3 linked regions of the Pleomorphomonas sp. PLEO genome follow. The protein of the gene in region 1 interacts with the protein of each later gene in a pairwise test. Links are inferred from orthologs where the notes say so. Each region holds a gene or a part of one and is shown in the gene's direction. Other genes may lie near its edges.

Region 1 (3,002 bases):
AGGCGAACTTTTCCGAGAAGGTGATGCGGCGCGGCTCGCTCTCGCCCTCGGCGATCTCGGCGATCTCGAGAATGGCGATACCGTCGGCCAGGGCCAGCGCCGTCTGAAAGCTGTCGGCGAGGCGAGCGGTAAGGTCCGGCTTGACGACGATACGGTCGACGACAATGTCGATGTCATGCTTGATCTTCTTGTCGAGCGCCGGCACTTCCTCGATCGGATAGAAGCTGCCGTCCACCTTGACGCGCTGGAAGCCCTTCTTCTGGAGGTCGGCGAACTCCTTGCGATACTCACCCTTTCGGCCGCGGATCATCGGCGCCAGCAAGTAGAGGCGGGTGCCTTCGGGCAATTCCAAAGTACGATCGACCATCTGGCTGATGGTCTGGCTCTCGATCGGCAGGCCGGTGGCTGGCGAATAGGGAATGCCGACGCGCGCGAACAGCAGGCGCATGTAGTCGTAGATTTCGGTGACGGTGCCCACCGTCGAGCGTGGATTGCGCGAGGTGGTCTTCTGTTCAATGGAAATGGCCGGCGACAGACCGTCGATCTGGTCGACGTCCGGCTTCTGCATCATGTCGAGGAACTGCCGGGCGTAAGCCGAAAGGCTCTCGACGTAGCGGCGCTGGCCCTCGGCATAAATGGTGTCGAAGGCGAGCGACGACTTGCCCGAGCCGGAGAGGCCGGTCATGACGATGAGGCTGTCGCGCGGCAGGTCGACGTCGATGTTCTTGAGATTGTGCTCGCGCGCGCCGCGCACCGAAAGGGAGCGCCGGGCCTGGTCGAAAATGCTGGTCGGCTTGTTCGGCATGTCTATCGTCGTCCTTGTCGCGTCTCCCGGGAGGGGCGGGAGGCGAAAAAATCCGTTGCCCAAAGCGCATGATCAGGCGGCCATAAGGCGCGCCACGCTAGTCCGGGTCTGCTGACGCATCCTGTCAGGATCGAGTGGCGACCTGCAAGAGCATCGGCGTGCGCGGCTGCCATACCGCCTACCCTGAGAAGAAAACGCCGAAAATCTTGGAATTCGGTTGCGGCATTCTTGTGAAACGGTTAGAACGTATCAGGAACACAATGCGGACGCTAGCCCTTTTCTCACTGTGGAAAAGGAGTGAGGGCAGCCGAGCCGGGGTATCGCAGTGTCGGTGCCGGCGATAACGTGCAACCGTGTTGCCGGGCGAAAGCGCCGGCCGGCGAGGCGTGCCAGTGCGCCAAGCCGAAGGTAACGAGTTTGAGGGAAGAAAGCCATGGCAGGCAGCGTCAACAAGGTCATCCTGATCGGCAATCTCGGACGTGATCCCGAGGTGCGGCGGATGGGGTCGGGCGATGCCGTGGTCAACCTGCGTATCGCGACCTCCGAAAACTGGCGCGACCGTCAGAGCGGCGAGCGCAAGGAACGCACCGAGTGGCACTCGGTGGTGATCTTCAACGAAAATCTGGCCAAGGTCGCCGAGCAGTACCTGAAGAAGGGCTCCAAGGTTTACATCGAGGGGCAGCTTCAGACCCGCAAGTGGACTGACCAGTCCGGCCAAGAGCGCTATTCCACGGAAGTGGTGCTGCAGCGCTTCCGTGGCGAACTGACCATTCTCGACAGTCGTGGCGGCGAAGGTGGTGGCCGCGGCGAGGGCGATTTTGGCGATGCCGGTTCGGATTACGGCTCCTCCGGCCCGATGGAACGCGCTCCTGCCAAGTCGTCGGGCGGTGGGCGTCCCCAGGGTGGCGGCGCTCCGGCCTCCAACTTCTCGTCCGACCTCGACGACGACATCCCGTTCTGAACGCTGGCGGACTGACGCCCGCTTTCTCTTTCGATTGGACGCCGCGGGTTGAGCCGCGCCCGGATCGTGTGGCTCGGGTTCGGCTTGCTCTGATGCATCGTCGACGCATGGCTGTTGGAACAGCAGCCGGTATCGGCTCAGAGCTGGTCCGGGCCGGTCTCGCTCAGCTCGCGGGAATCGGGGCGGCCGGTGCCATGCTGGTCGGCGATCCGGCCTATTATGGTCGCTTCGGCTTTGTCGCTCGGCCGGGCCTTGTCTGTGACGGCGTACCGGATGTTTACGGGCAGGCTGTCACTTTCATCACGCCGCCCGCCTGGGAACGCATCGCCTTCCATCCGGCCTTCTTCACCGCGAAATAAATCTCAGCCAAAGCGGGTGATGACGTTAATGCCGGTCTCCTGTGACCGGTCCATCCCGATGAGCAGATCGATGGCCTCGTCGAGCCCGACGTGGCGGTTGATCAGCTTCTGCGGTGCGAGTTTGCCGGCGGCGATCATCGCGAGCATGTCGCCATAGCGCCAAGCCTGCATGCCATGGCTGCCATAGACTTCCAGCTCCCAGCCGATGATGCGGGCCATGGGGATCGGGGCTTCTGCGTCGTCACCGAGCATCAGGCCGACCTGAACATGGCGACCGCGCCGCTTGAGCCCGAGGATGGAGTTGCGCGCGGTGACCCGATGACCAAGCGCATCAATCGACAGATGCGCACCGCCACCTGTCAGGTCGCGGACGGCGCCGGCAACGTCCGGCGTGGTCCGGCCGTTGATGACCGCCATGGCGCCGATGGTCTTGGCGAATTCCAACTTGTCATCGGCAATGTCGATGGCGATCACATTGGCGCCCATCGCCGCCGCGATCATGATGGCCGATAGGCCGACGCCGCCGCAGCCATGCACTGCCACCCATTCACCGCCGCGTACCCGCCCCTGATCGACCACCGCGCGGAACGAGGTGGCAAACCGGCAACCGAGGCTGGCGGCAGTTGGGAAGTCGATATCGTCGGGCAACGCCACCACGTTGTCGTCGGCGTGGTGCACGCCGACATATTCGGCAAATGAACCCCAGTGGGTGAAGCCGGGCTGCGTCTGATTGCGGCAGACCTGCTGATTGCCAGAGCCGCATTCCGGGCAACGGCCGCAGCCGGCGACGAAGGGCATGGTGACGCGCTCGCCCTCTCGGAAGCGGGTGACGTCGCGACCGACGGCAACGACACGACCGGCGAATTCATGGCCTGGC
Region 2 (3,117 bases), 3.4 Mb from region 1 along the record:
TGTCGCCGATCACCGGATCGGCCAGATGCAGCGCTTTGGGATTGGCCGCTCTGACGGCGGCCACCAGCGCGGCGGCGGCATCCGCCTGCCCGGCCGAGCCCAGATAACCGGTGATGATTCCGCCCACCTCGGACAGCCAGGGCGAGCGGGCAAGATCGGCGCAGAGCGCCGCGAAATCCGTCTCCGGCAGGGCCATCCGGTGAGCGCGGCCATGGCCAGGATGCCAGGGCAGGATGACCGTCGGCAACGTCCAGACGCGATGGCCGAGCCGTTCCAGCGCGAAGGCGGCGCGAGCGCCCACCGATCCGCGGACAACAAAGGAGGAGAGAACGATGATGGCAGGACGGCTCATGGTCTGCGGCTTTTCCAAATGGATGGCGGCTTGGCGAGGCGACGGCCCTCCGTTTAGCCTATGATCAATCGCCGTACACCCCGAATCAGCCGATGCCGACCGAAAAACCAGCCTCCTCGCTTCATGACCTGTTCGGAGCCACCGCTCCCCGCCCAGCGGCCGGCGGGGATGTGGTGCAGGTGCTTACCCCGGTCGGGCTCGATCTCTCCTATTCCTATCGCGTACCGCACGGAATGGCGGTTGGGCCGGGCTCGATCGTTCAAGTTCCGCTCGGCCCGCGCAAGGTGGTGGGCATCGTAACCGGCGAACCGGCCGAACTTTCGGCCTCGTCGAACCGGCTCCGCCCGATCGAGATCGCCTTCGACGCGCCGCCGCTCACGCCGGAGATGCTCACCTTCGTCGATTGGGTCGCCCGCTACACGCTGACGCCGCGCGGCATGGTGATGCGCATGGTCCTGCGCGCCCCGGATGCGTTGGAGCCGGAACCGCCACTGCGTGGCCTGATTGCGACGAGCGCACCGCCCGAACGCCTCACCGACGCGCGCCGCCGGGTGCTGGCTTTGCTCGTTGAGAACGAAGGCCAGGCATGGACGCGCGCCGGTCTCGCGGCGGCGGCCGGCGTGTCGCCCTCCGTCGTCGAAGGCTTGGTAACCGCCGGCGCACTCGCCGAGATCGACCTGCCACCCGGCCGACCGTTCCGAACGCCCGATCCTGATTTCAATCCCATCGAGCTCACCCCCGATCAAAGCGCCGCCGTGGCCAAGCTGCGTGAAGCGCAACTCGACGGCGTAACGCTGATCGACGGCGTCACCGGCTCGGGCAAGACCGAGGTCTACCTTGAAGCGGTGGCGGATGCGCTACGCGCCGGCCGGCAGGCCCTGATCCTGGTGCCGGAGATCGCGCTCACCCGCGCCTTCCTCGAGCGCTTCTCGGAGCGCTTCGGAGCGCTGCCGGCCGAATGGCATTCCGACGTCGGCCCGAAGATACGGGCCCGCACATGGCGTGCCGTGGCGCTCGGCGAAGCCCGCGTCGTGGTCGGCGCCCGTTCGGCGCTGTTTCTGCCCTTCTCCAACCTGGGCCTGATCGTCATCGATGAGGAACACGACAGCGCCTACAAGCAGGAAGAATGGGCGAGCTATCATGCGCGCGACATGGCGGTGGTGCGCGGCCGGCTCGAAAAGATCCCCGTCATTCTCGCGTCGGCGACGCCGTCGCTCGAAAGCCGCGTCAATGCGGAACGCGGCCGCTACCGGCACATCATCCTGCCGGCCCGCGCCACCGGTCGCGATCTGCCCAGCCTCTACGCCATCGACATGCGCAAGGCCGGTCCGCCGCGCGGCCGCTTTCTGGCGCCCGGCCTCGTCGCCGCCATCCGTCAGGTGACCGAGCGCGGCGAACAGGCCATGCTATTTCTCAACCGGCGCGGTTACGCACCGTTGACCCTCTGCCGGTCCTGCGGCCACCGGTTCCAGTGCCCTGAATGCTCGGCCTGGCTGGTGGAACACCGATTTCGCGGACGGCTCGTCTGCCATCATTGCGGCCATACGGTGCCCCGGCCCGAGGCCTGCCCCTCCTGCGGTACGCTCGATAGCCTGGTCGCCTGTGGCCCCGGCGTCGAGCGCATCGCCGAGGAGATGCAGACGCTGCTGCCCGACAAACGCACCGTGGTGCTGTCTTCCGACATGGGGGGCGGCATCCAGCGCCTCCGGGCAGAGTTCGAGGCGGTGGCCAAGGGCGAGTGCGATATCGTCGTCGGCACCCAGATGGTTGCCAAGGGCCACACCTTCCCCAAGCTGACGCTGGTCGGCGTGGTCGACGCCGATCTCGGCCTTTCCCAAGGCGACCCCCGCGCCGCCGAGCGGACCTTTCAGCTGCTTGCCCAGGTGACCGGCCGCGCCGGCCGCGTCATGGGCAAGGGGATCGGCCTGCTCCAGACCTACGCGCCGGAAAGCCCGGTGATCGAGGCGTTGGTCTCCGGCGATGGCGAACGTTTCTATCGCACCGAGCTTGCCGAGCGCGAGCGATCGGCCATGCCGCCTTTCGGTCGCCTCGCGGCGATTCTGGTCTCCGGACCAAGCCGCGAGCTTGCCGAGGACCACGCCCGCCACCTTGCCCGTATGGCGCCACGCGATCCGGCGGTTGAAGTGCTTGGCCCGGCAGAGGCGGCGCTGGCCGTCGTGCGCGGACGCCACCGCTTTCGCCTGATCGCCCATTCGGGACGCGATACCGATCTGTCGGCCTATATGCGAGCCTGGATCGCCGCCGCCGACCGGCCAACGCGCGGTGTCGAGGCTTATGTCGATGTCGATCCGCAAAGTTTCCTGTGAGGATCGGAATCAGCTCGCAATGCGACGGCTTCGTGGGCTAGGGTCAACGCCATCTAAAACGATAAAGCATTCGACTTTAGGATAAGCATTTTTTAAGGGGATGTCCCAAGCGGCCATTTACCTAAGGATATCCGCGCAAAAAACCGAATTCCTGAATCCAGTGAACGCGTTGCGTGAGGGAAACTCCTGTGGTAGACGGTGCCAAGTTCGCTGCGGGGCCGTGTGCCGTGCCGCCGTCGTATTCTATTATGCGAATATCTTCAAAGCGTTCAGCCGGGTGAACCTTTGATGGTTCGCACCGATGAGGGGTTCTTACGTGAGCGATGCGGAAACGATGGTCTTCGGGGTCGCCGAACGTTATGCCACGGCCCTGTTTGAGTTGGCGAGCGAGACCGGCGAGCTTGAAATCGTTGAGGCGGACATCGCCCGTTTCGAGAC
Region 3 (3,011 bases), 1.6 Mb from region 1 along the record:
ACGCGCCGGCCGCGCTGATGGCAGCGCTCGGCGGCCACGCGCCGGATGTCGTGGTGTCCGACATGGCCGCGCCGACCACCGGCCATCACAAGACTGACCATCTCAGGACCACCTATCTTTGCGAGGTGGCGATCGCCTTCGCCGTCGACGTGCTTCGGCCCGGCGGCGCCTTCGTCGCCAAGGTGTTCCGTGGCGGCACCGAAAATGAACTTCTGGCGTCGCTCAAGCAGAATTTCGCTCAGGTCTTCCACTTCAAGCCGCCGTCCTCGCGCCAGGAGAGCGTCGAGATGTACGTTGTCGCCAAGGGCTTCAAGGGGCGGTCTTCGGTCGAGTCGGAGGTAGCCGAGGACGACCAGCCGTGAGGGGGGCTCGTTCCGGCAGCGGCACCAACGGCTGGGACAGGATACCCGACGCGCCGGATGAGCCCGTCCAGACGGCGCCCACCGACCCGAAGAAACTGCGCGAGAAGCTGCGCCGCTCGGGCTTTGCCTATCTCCAGCGCTATTCCGCCTCGGAGGCGCATTTCGCCGAGCTGATGGAGCAGAAGCTTCGCCGCTGGGAGACCGCGGGCTATGTGGCGCTGGGCGAGACCCGTGCCGCCGATCTCGTTGCCGAACTGACATCCGAATTCCGCGAGCTGGGCCTTCTCGACGACGCGGGATTCGCGGCGTCGCGCGTCGCCTCGGCGCGTCGGAAAGGCACTTCGCGGCTCAAGATCGCCCTTGGTCTGCGGGCGAAGGGTGTCGATGGCGAACTGGCGCGGACAGCCATCGACCAAGAGGGCACGGATGAGACGGTGGCGGCGCTGCGCTTTTGCCGGCGTCGGCGGATCGGTCCATGGCGGCGGGGGGAGCGGCCGGATCGCGACGGCCTCAATCGTGAGATCGCTACGCTGGCGCGGCAGGGTTTTGCCACTCAGCTGGCGCGCGCCGTCGTGCTACTGTCGCATGAGGAGGCCGAGGAAAAGCTCGGCCTGGTCTGAGAAACATCGTCGATGGAATGGGTGTCGGACGCGCTGCTGATCGGCCTTCGCCCGCACGGGGAAACCAGTGCGGTGATCGAAGTGATGACGCCCGATTATGGTCGCCATCTCGGTCTCGTCAAAGGTGCTCGCTCCCGGCGTCTGCAGCCGGTGCTGCAGGCTGGCAATTCGTTGCTGGTCACCTGGCGGGCACGGCTAGAGACGCACCTCGGCTTGTTTTCCGTTGAGCTATCGGAGGCCCGCGCCGCGCGGCTGATGGAGAGCGCCGCTGGTGTGTTCGGCGTGCAGATCGTCGCTGGCCATCTGAGGCTGCTGGCCGAGCGGGAGGCGCATTCCGGTCTCTACCGGGCGGCGATCTCGCTGCTCGACCATCTCGACGGCGTCCTGCAATCGGCGGCTCTGGTTGCCCGCTTCGAGATGATGTTGCTCGAAGAGCTGGGCTTCGGGCTCGATCTGTCATGCTGCGCCGCCACGGGCCGGACCGATGATCTCCGCTTCGTCAGCCCCAAGTCGGCGCGGGCGGTGTGCGGCGATGCCGGGGCGCCCTATGCCGACCGTCTCTTGAGGCTTCCGGCCTTCCTGCTGCCGGGGGCGGATCAGAGCCCCGACGCAGTCGACGTCGCGGCGGCGCTGAAGCTCACCGGTTTTTTCCTCGATCGGCATGTCGCCGGACCCAGGGCGATCGACTTGCCGCCGGCGCGAGCCCAGATGATCGGCAAGCTGGAAGCCGAGCAGCGAGCGCACCAAAGCCTCGTGCCGTAGAGCCATTCAATCTTCACGCAACGGTCACTGCCGGTTCGCCATCGCCGGCTATCACGGTCTCGTCTGCCCGGCCGGACTGTTTTGTTGGTTGCTCTTAGTAGCAGGGTTCCCGCCGGGCGGGGCATCGACATCCTATTTTCGCAGTCGTCGCTTGAACCTTTCTTCAGGAGCAAGTCATGAAAGCTCGTTTGCGCACGGAATTAGCCATCGCCGTCTTCGGCATGACGCTCGCAGCCAGCATTTTTCCCGCCAGTGCTGATAAGTTCACTATCGCCGTGGTGTCCGACACGCAGAACTACAACGACGTGACGTTGCCGCAGCCGCGCGGCGTCAACGCCCTCATCCAGCAGATGCAATATCTGGTCGACAGTAAGAAGGAGAAGAATCTCGCCTTTGTCACCTTCGTTGGCGACATCGTCCAACATGGTGATGGCCAGTTCCGCACCGGTATCATCGGCCAATATACGCTCTGGGACACGCGGACCGAATGGGACTACGCCAACCTCGCCGTGTCGGTGCTGAGCTCGTCCGATATCCCGTTTGGCATGGTGCCGGGTAACCACGACTATGACAACTATTCCTGGTACACGACCCCGAATGGTCCGGGTGCCAGCCGACCACTTCGTGGCGGCACGCTGTGGAACGCCTATTTCGGCCCGGCATCGCGCCATTTCGCCAGCAAGGCCTGGTACGGCGGCAGCAACAACAACGGCATGGACAGCTATCAGGTGTTCGAGGCCGGCGGGCGCAAGTATCTGCATCTGGGCCTGGAGATGGAGCCGACGCCAGCCGCCCTCGATTGGGCCAAGCAGGTGATCGCCGCCAACGAGGGACTGCCGACCATCGTCACCACCCACGAATGGCTCGACCCCAACTTCACCGGCGAGACTGCCCGCTCCAACGACTACAAGTCCTATTTCGACGGTGCCGCCAACCTGCCCCCGGATGACGTCTGGGAGAAGTTCATCCGCAAGACGCCGCAGATCTTCATGGTGCTGGCCGGTCACGACTGGACATCGACGGTTGCCGGCGTCTCGCAAGGCGAAAACCTGCGTGTCGATACCAACGACGCCGGCTATCCGGTCTACCAGTCGGTACAGGACTATCAGGGCAACACCATCGGGCCGGACGGAAAGCCGGATTCGGCCAATGGCGGTGCCGGCTGGCTGCGCTTCATCGAGTTCGATACCGATGCCAAGAAGCTGCACTATTACACTTACTCGACGCTGGTCGACAAATATGCCGGTCGCAACGGAGAGGCGAGCTT

What was found.
Region 2: the proteins of AB6N07_RS20395 (region 1) and AB6N07_RS04335 interact in binary tests that used the Escherichia coli proteins (3 or more experiments, as listed by UniProt). The link is inferred for Pleomorphomonas sp. PLEO from one-to-one orthologs.
Region 3: the proteins of AB6N07_RS20395 (region 1) and recO interact in binary tests that used the Escherichia coli proteins (3 or more experiments, as listed by UniProt). The link is inferred for Pleomorphomonas sp. PLEO from one-to-one orthologs.

The regions. Positions count from the first base shown.
Region 1 is NZ_CP166625.1:4,394,491-4,397,492, reverse strand. The notes cover bases 154-3,002. They hold AB6N07_RS20395 (single-stranded DNA-binding protein), read left to right. Parts: upstream 154-1,238; coding sequence 1,239-1,766; downstream 1,767-3,002. Other genes in these bases: AB6N07_RS20385 (zinc-dependent alcohol dehydrogenase family protein), read right to left, coding at 2,129-3,002; AB6N07_RS20390 (hypothetical protein), read left to right, coding at 1,874-2,125; uvrA (excinuclease ABC subunit UvrA), read right to left, coding at 154-805. Also shown: more of uvrA, read right to left, coding at 1-153. UniProt on the Escherichia coli protein: Plays an important role in DNA replication, recombination and repair. Binds to ssDNA and to an array of partner proteins to recruit them to their sites of action during DNA metabolism. Acts as a sliding platform that migrates on DNA via reptation.
Region 2 is NZ_CP166625.1:977,313-980,429, reverse strand. What follows is about bases 98-3,061. They hold AB6N07_RS04335 (primosomal protein N'), read left to right. Parts: upstream 98-444; coding sequence 445-2,679; downstream 2,680-3,061. Other genes in these bases: AB6N07_RS04330 (F0F1 ATP synthase subunit delta), read left to right, coding at 2,996-3,061; pdxY (pyridoxal kinase), read right to left, coding at 98-352. In the rest of the region: more of pdxY, read right to left, coding at 1-97; more of AB6N07_RS04330, read left to right, coding at 3,062-3,117.
Region 3 is NZ_CP166625.1:2,815,887-2,818,897, forward strand. The notes cover bases 12-2,869. They hold recO (DNA repair protein RecO), read left to right. Parts: upstream 12-994; coding sequence 995-1,744; downstream 1,745-2,869. Other genes in these bases: AB6N07_RS13080 (RlmE family RNA methyltransferase), read left to right, coding at 12-362; AB6N07_RS13085 (regulatory protein RecX), read left to right, coding at 359-982; AB6N07_RS13095 (metallophosphoesterase), read left to right, coding at 1,921-2,869. Outside these bases: more of AB6N07_RS13080, read left to right, coding at 1-11; more of AB6N07_RS13095, read left to right, coding at 2,870-3,011. UniProt on the Escherichia coli protein: Involved in DNA repair and RecF pathway recombination.